Linked DNA regions of Marinagarivorans cellulosilyticus. The main gene of each other region encodes a partner of the protein of the gene in region 2 in a complex. Links are inferred from orthologs where the notes say so. Each region holds a gene or a part of one and is shown on either strand. Other genes may lie near its edges. The genes, in order: MARGE09_RS09660 and xseA.

What was found.
Region 1: the proteins of xseA (region 2) and MARGE09_RS09660 are in contact, whole or in part, in a cryo-EM structure (PDB 8TXR), measured with the Escherichia coli proteins. The link is inferred for Marinagarivorans cellulosilyticus from one-to-one orthologs.

What each region holds. Positions count from the first base shown.
Region 1 is NZ_AP023086.1:2,442,887-2,446,099, reverse strand. Bases 314-3,200 are described here. They hold MARGE09_RS09660 (exodeoxyribonuclease VII small subunit), read right to left. Parts: upstream 1,976-3,200; coding sequence 1,652-1,975; downstream 314-1,651. Other genes in these bases: MARGE09_RS09650 (flagellar motor protein MotB), read left to right, coding at 2,984-3,200; pomA (flagellar motor protein PomA), read left to right, coding at 2,205-2,963; MARGE09_RS09665 (polyprenyl synthetase family protein), read right to left, coding at 748-1,617; MARGE09_RS09670 (aspartyl/asparaginyl beta-hydroxylase domain-containing protein), read left to right, coding at 314-654. Outside these bases: more of MARGE09_RS09670, read left to right, coding at 1-313; more of MARGE09_RS09650, read left to right, coding at 3,201-3,213. UniProt on the Escherichia coli protein: Bidirectionally degrades single-stranded DNA into large acid-insoluble oligonucleotides, which are then degraded further into small acid-soluble oligonucleotides.
Region 2 is NZ_AP023086.1:3,932,157-3,935,403, reverse strand. What follows is about bases 159-3,079. They hold xseA (exodeoxyribonuclease VII large subunit), read right to left. Parts: upstream 2,325-3,079; coding sequence 993-2,324; downstream 159-992. Other genes in these bases: thiO (glycine oxidase ThiO), read right to left, coding at 159-817. Also shown: more of thiO, read right to left, coding at 1-158. UniProt on the Escherichia coli protein: Bidirectionally degrades single-stranded DNA into large acid-insoluble oligonucleotides, which are then degraded further into small acid-soluble oligonucleotides.

The DNA.
Region 1 (3,213 bases), 1.5 Mb from region 2 along the record:
CAATCGCAGCAGCGCATTGTTGCCTCACAAAATTTAGATGACGTAGGATTTAACTCGTTTTTCCGCACCGGCTGGAAACGTTTTTATTTAAAGTGGTACGGCAACGACTTAAATTCTGCCAACGATATGTGCCCTAAAACCGTAGCTTTACTCAAACAAGTGCCATCCATTAAAGCCGCAATGTTTGCATCGCTACCACCTGGAGCCAAACTGCAACAACACCGCGACCCTTATGCCGGCTCGCTGCGCTACCACTTAGCGTTAACCGCCCCAGGCGACGAAAAGTGCGCTATTTATGTCGATGGCGAACCTTACGTTTGGCACAATGGTGAATCTGTTATGTTTGATGAAACCTTCATTCACTACGCCAAAAACGATACCGAACAACAGCGCATTGTTTTATTTTGCGATGTCGTTCGCCCCATGTGGTTTGCACCTGCGTCTTGGATCAACGCGCTGTTTTCGCGAGTAGTGATGGGCGCAGCAGTTTCAAAAAATCAGCCGGGCGACAAGGTAGGTGCAATCAATAAGCTATTTGGTTATGTTTACGGGGTGCGTCTGCTAGGTAAAAAAATTAAGGCGAAAAACAAGCCTTTGTATTATCTGCTTAAGTATGTGCTTTTTGCTTTGATTATTTGGGCTTTATTCTTCTAAGATGGCTTGCCGTAATGCAGGCGCATTTTGCGTTTACATTACGGCAGCAATCAAAGCACGCAACCCTAAGAAGGCCCCGCCATTTTCGGCAATCTACTTTTCGCGATTAACAATGTAATGCGCAATAGCCGCCAATAGGTGTGCATCTGGGAATATCTCTAACGCTACCAAAGCCTGCGCGACCAGCTGCTTCGCCTTTTGCTGCGCCCCCTCCAAACCCAACAAACTGACATATGTGGGCTTATTATTTGCCGCATCGGCGCCTTGCTGCTTGCCAAGAACTTGGGTGTCTGCTGTTACATCAAGAATATCGTCCTGCACCTGAAACGCCAAACCGATAGCATTAGCGTATTCAGCCAAGGCATTCAATTGTGCGGGCGAAGCACCCGCCGACATGGCGCCCAGCTGCACACTTACCTCGATGAGCGCACCCGTTTTATGTTTGTGCATATGGCTCAACTGCTCAAGGCTCAGCTGCTGCGCCACTGCAGCAAGGTCAACAGCCTGACCAACAACCATACCGCGCGCACCAGCAGCCTTGGCAAGTGGCGCCACCATGGTTAGCGTTTCGGCCTGCTTGGATAAGCACTCAAAAGCAGAGCATTGAAGCGCATCGCCGGCCAATATGGCCGTAGCCTCATCAAAGGCAATGTGGCAAGTCGGTTTGCCACGACGTAAATCATCGTCATCCATCGCAGGCAAATCGTCGTGAATCAAGCTGTAGGCGTGTATATACTCTACCGCCACCACCGCTGGCCAAGTCGCGCTGCCAATGCCACCGCACGCTTGCGCTGCAGCCAAGGTTAAAATAGGCCGAATACGCTTGCCGCCATTAAGCAGGCTATAGGCCATGGCCTCGCGCAAACGCTCCCCCCCGTTTATAGGCGCAGGCAAGGCGGCCGCGAGATGCTGCTCAATTTCAGGCAGATAGCGGTCCACAAATAGTGTTAATGAGTCATTCACAAAAGCATTCTTTATTCAAAGGTTAAAAACCGCTTTAAGCGTCTGCAGGGCCAGCATCAAAGGGGACAGGTTCAGCAGCAGGACTATCACCGAGCAAAATAGAGACTTTTTGCTCAGCCTCATCCAGCGCCTGCTGGCACTCTTGCGTTAATTTGACACCCTTTTCGAAGGCTTTCAGTGCGTCATCTAAGCTAAGTTCGCCACTTTCCATATCATCAACAACTGACTCTAGGGCCTCCAAAGACTTCTCGAAATGTGCTGTTTTTTTACGCGCGACCATGCCGTCAACCTCGACCATTATAGAAGCGCGCACATTACCCAACTTACACAGACCGGTCAAACCACAAAGCAGCCACATGGTCACCGCTACCCGTAAACCCAACGGTTAAAACCAATAGTAAGTCGACTCCCATCAATTTCACGGAAGACCGGCTAAAACCATCTACACTCAAAGAATGAATAACTTATAACGCTGCAGTTGGAAAATTCAATCTTTAAGAGCACCGGCCGATAACCTAAAAAGCAGGTTTTAAGCGCCGACATTGCCAATTGAAAGCAGTACAGCAGCCGAAACAAGGGAGCACAGTGTGGATTTAGCATCGTTAGTCGGGATTGTGGGTGCGCTCGCCCTTATCGTCATCTCTATGTTGATGAGTGGCCAGTTAGGCATGTTCGTCAACATACCCTCAGTCGTTATCGTAGTTGGGGGTACCATTTTTGCGGTTATGGCCAAGTATGGGCTTGGGCAGTTTTTGGGCGCTATTAAGGTTGCAGGCAAAAGCTTTAAATTCAGCAGCACCGACCCTGTTGAGCTTATTAACGAAGTTGTTGGCCTAGCTGACGAAGCTCGCAAAGGCGGCCTTCTGTCACTAGAAGGCAAAGAAGTCAGTAATGACTTTTTAAAGCGTGGCATTCAGTTATTAGTCGACGGCCACGAACCCGACGTTGTTAAAACATTGCTGTCCAAAGACAAAAGTAAAGCCGAAGAACGCCACGCCGTTGGCGCCTCTATTTTTGCCAACATGGCGGAAATGGCACCAGCGATGGGAATGATAGGCACACTCATTGGCCTTGTGGCCATGCTGGCCAACATGGACGACCCTAAAGCCATCGGCCCTGCAATGGCCGTTGCCCTTCTTACAACGCTGTACGGCGCCATTATTGCCAACGCCATTTGCCAACCCATGGCCGATAAACTTGCCCTGCGCGCCGCGGAGGAAGCCATGATTAAAAGCTTAGTTATCGACGCGCTCATCGCTATTCAGAATGGGCAAAACCCTCGCGTAATCGACGGCATGTTGCGCAACTACCTTCCGGAGGGCAAGCGCGATCCCGGTGAAGAGTAATTCACCAGCGCTAACTCGCTATGAGTGATGAAGATGAGGATAAGTGCAAATGTAAGGCAGGCCTGCCGGCTTGGATGGGCACGTTTGCAGATTTGATGTCTTTGCTAATGTGCTTTTTCGTTTTGCTGTTGTCGTTCTCTGAAATGGACGCGATGAAGTTTAAGCGCTTAGCCGGCTCGATGGCGCAGGCTTTTGGCGTTCAAAACAAAGTGAATGTCACCGACCCACCAAAAGGCACCAGCATTATTGC
Region 2 (3,247 bases):
AGCTATCTTGGCTTTCAATTTCGGTGGCGCCGACAATAAAGCTATTGTTAGGTTTGGGCACTATATACAGCTTGTAGCGCGGGTGCATAAGGCGTACGGCGTGTTTTAGCGTTACTTCTGGCGTTTGCACCCACAGGACTTCGCCGCGTACACCGCGTACGGCTTGCGATTGTTTGGCGCCGGTGCCGCGTGCATCAATGGTGCAGTCGTAGCCTGCTAGTGGTCTCCCCTCTCGCTGTGGTTCGGGCGTGAAGGTAATGCTTGTATTGTCTTGAATGCTGCCGCCTAAAGCGATAATCCGCTGGTGTAGGTTATGCAGTAATTGGCGGTTATCCAAAAAGGCTTCGTCCGGAAGCAGTAGCCCGCGATTAAAGTGTGGGTTTAGGTCTGGCTCGTAGGTAGTTAATTCGTTGCGGTTTAGCCATTGTGCGGTATTGCTATCGCCAAGGTGGTAGCGCAAATCTTGTGCAAACTGCTCAAGCTCGCTTTCGTCGCTGGGGTGGGCGACCACAAGGCTGCCTTGATTGTTATAGAGTACGGGCTTGGCGCTGTGCTGGTTGAGTGTGCTTAACCATTTTGGCCATAACTGCAGCGAGTGCATGCCCATATCGTAAATGGCGCGCTCTGAAACCACCACTTCGCTTAATGGCGAGATCATGGCGGCGGCGGTGTAGGCGGCGCTGCGTGGTTGCGATAAATCGCCTTTTTCAAATAGGGTGACGCGAATAGGGCGGTTGGCCGTTTCGAGTAGTCGCCACGCCAGTAAGCTACCAGCAAGGCCGGCGCCAGCAATGGCAAAAGAAGAGGGTGTTGGCATAGCACTTGTTCCCTACGCAGGTTTAAGCCCGATCAGGTTCGGCGGGTTTCACAATTGATCTCAGCGACCCCAACTAAAGGCAGCACCCCGACAAGAAGCTGGCAGTGTAATGCGCGGCTTGGGCTTCGTCTAGTTGGCTATGGCTGAGCACTTGCTTCAGCACTGATTATTGCGATTAGGTAATGTCGTTAATAGTGGCATTCAAACTGCCGTCGGCTAGGGCGATGGCCACACTCTGGCCGCTTTTGGCTTGCGCCGTGCTGCTTATCACGCGGCCTTTGTTGTTGCGCACTACAGCGTAACCGCGTTGCAAGGTTTGCAGGGGGCTTACGCTATTAAGCAGTGCGACTTGTTGCTGCAGTTGTTTGCGCTTTTGTTGGAAGACGCGTTCAAACGCTTTTTTAAGTTGTAGGCTTAAGCGTTGATGTTGGTTTTTAGCCTCTTTAACTTGCCATGCGGGGCTGTTTAACTGCAGTTGGTGCCTTTGCGTATTGAGCTGTTGTTTGGCTGAATTTATGCGGTTACTTAGGGCTTGTTTAAGTCGTAGTTCTAAATGGTCGAGTTGTTGCTGCCGGTGACGAAGTTGATCTTGTGGTGATTGCAGCTGTGCTTTTAATAGTGCAAGCGAGCGCTTGGCATTGCCGATATGTGCCGCCATTAGGTGTTGCAGTTGGCGTTTGCGCTGGCTTAGCTGTTGCTGAATGTCTGCCATGTTTGGGGTGGCGGCTTCGGCAGCAGCCGATGGCGTAAGTGCACGCAAATCGGCGGCGAAGTCGCTAAGGGTGAAATCCACCTCGTGGCCCACGGCACTAATAATGGGTGTGTGGCTGGCATAAACAGCGCGCACCAGTGGCTCGCTATTAAATGCCCATAAATCTTCTAGCGAACCGCCACCGCGGCCAATAATTAATACATCGCAGCGATTTTGCTTATTGGCCAGTGTCAAAGCGCTTAATAGGCTGGCGGGTGCCTCGGCCCCTTGCACCATTGCAGGGTAAATAATAACTTCGGCGCTAGGGTAGCGGCGCTTTAGCACGGTAATTATATCGTGCACGGCAGCGCCCGTTGGGCTGCTAATAATGCCAATAGTGTTGGGGTAAGCTGGCAGTGCCCGCTTGGTCTCGGCATCAAATAGCCCTTCGGCCGCTAAAGCATTTTTGAGTGCTTCGTACTGCTGGTGCAAGTCGCCAAGCCCCGCCTTTTGCAGCGAGTTAACAATCAGTTGGTAGTCGCCGCGGCCTTCGTACAGGCTAACATTGGCATTGCAAACAATTTGGTCGCCAGCGCGAATAGGCTCGCGCACCATAATATTCTTGCCGCGAAACATCGCGCAGCGCACCTGGGCGCGGTTGTCTTTTAAGGTGAAATACCAGTGCCCCGAGCTGGGCTGGGCCAAATTGGTTAGCTCCCCTTGCACCCAAACGCTGGGCAGGTTTTGCTCCAGTGCGCGCTTAGCTTGTTGGTTAAGCTGGCTAACGGACATTATATTTTTGGCGGCGGGGGGCATGTCGGCCTCTAGCAAGGTAATCAAAACGTGGTGCGCAGTGTAAGTGGCTATGCTGCGCGGGTAAACCTAGTGATAGGCGCGCTTTTTATTGATCTTGATAAGAAATTGCAGAATTACACGCGATAGCGTTGACAACCCCTAAACAGCGCATTAATATGCGCGCACTTGTTACGGCACAGCCGCAGCAAGTTATCCCAAGTTGCTGATTTTAAATATTAAAATGCAACCACCCAATTACGGGGCCTTAGCTCAGCTGGGAGAGCGCAACACTGGCAGTGTTGAGGTCAGCGGTTCGATCCCGCTAGGCTCCACCAAACAACAAAAAAGCCCCGCTCGAAAGAGTGGGGCTTTTTTGTTGTTTCTTGAGTTTAGTGAGATTGTTCTAAGCCTGCGGTTAACGTGCATCGCTACAGGGATGTAGTTTAGTAGAGCAATGCAGGAGCGATTGCCGAGGGATGCACTAATACCGCGAGCGCATGGATGCGCATGAGCGGTGCGATCCAAAGGTCTAATGTTTAGCTTGGTGTCATACTCGAAAGAGTGGGGCTTTTTTTGTTGTTTCTTGAATTTAGTGAGGTTGTTGTAAGCCTGCGGTTAACGTGCATCGCTACAGGGATGTAGTTTAGTAGAGCAATGCAGGAGCGATTGCCGAGGGATGCACTAATGATGCAATGACTAATAAAGAGCATCAGTGCTCCGATGCATTACCCTAACAACGTATATCCATATACGGATGCGATGTCTATTAAGAGGCTTCCTGCCCAATGTCATTAACTTAGCGGCAGCCGACAATTTTTCTGGACTCGCTCAAGCCATCTACGACTTTGTGCTCCTCGACTTTGTGCTCCTCGGTAATTGCTCCTGCATTACCCTAATAGCGTATATCCATATACGGATGCAAAGTCTAATCTTGCATATCCTTA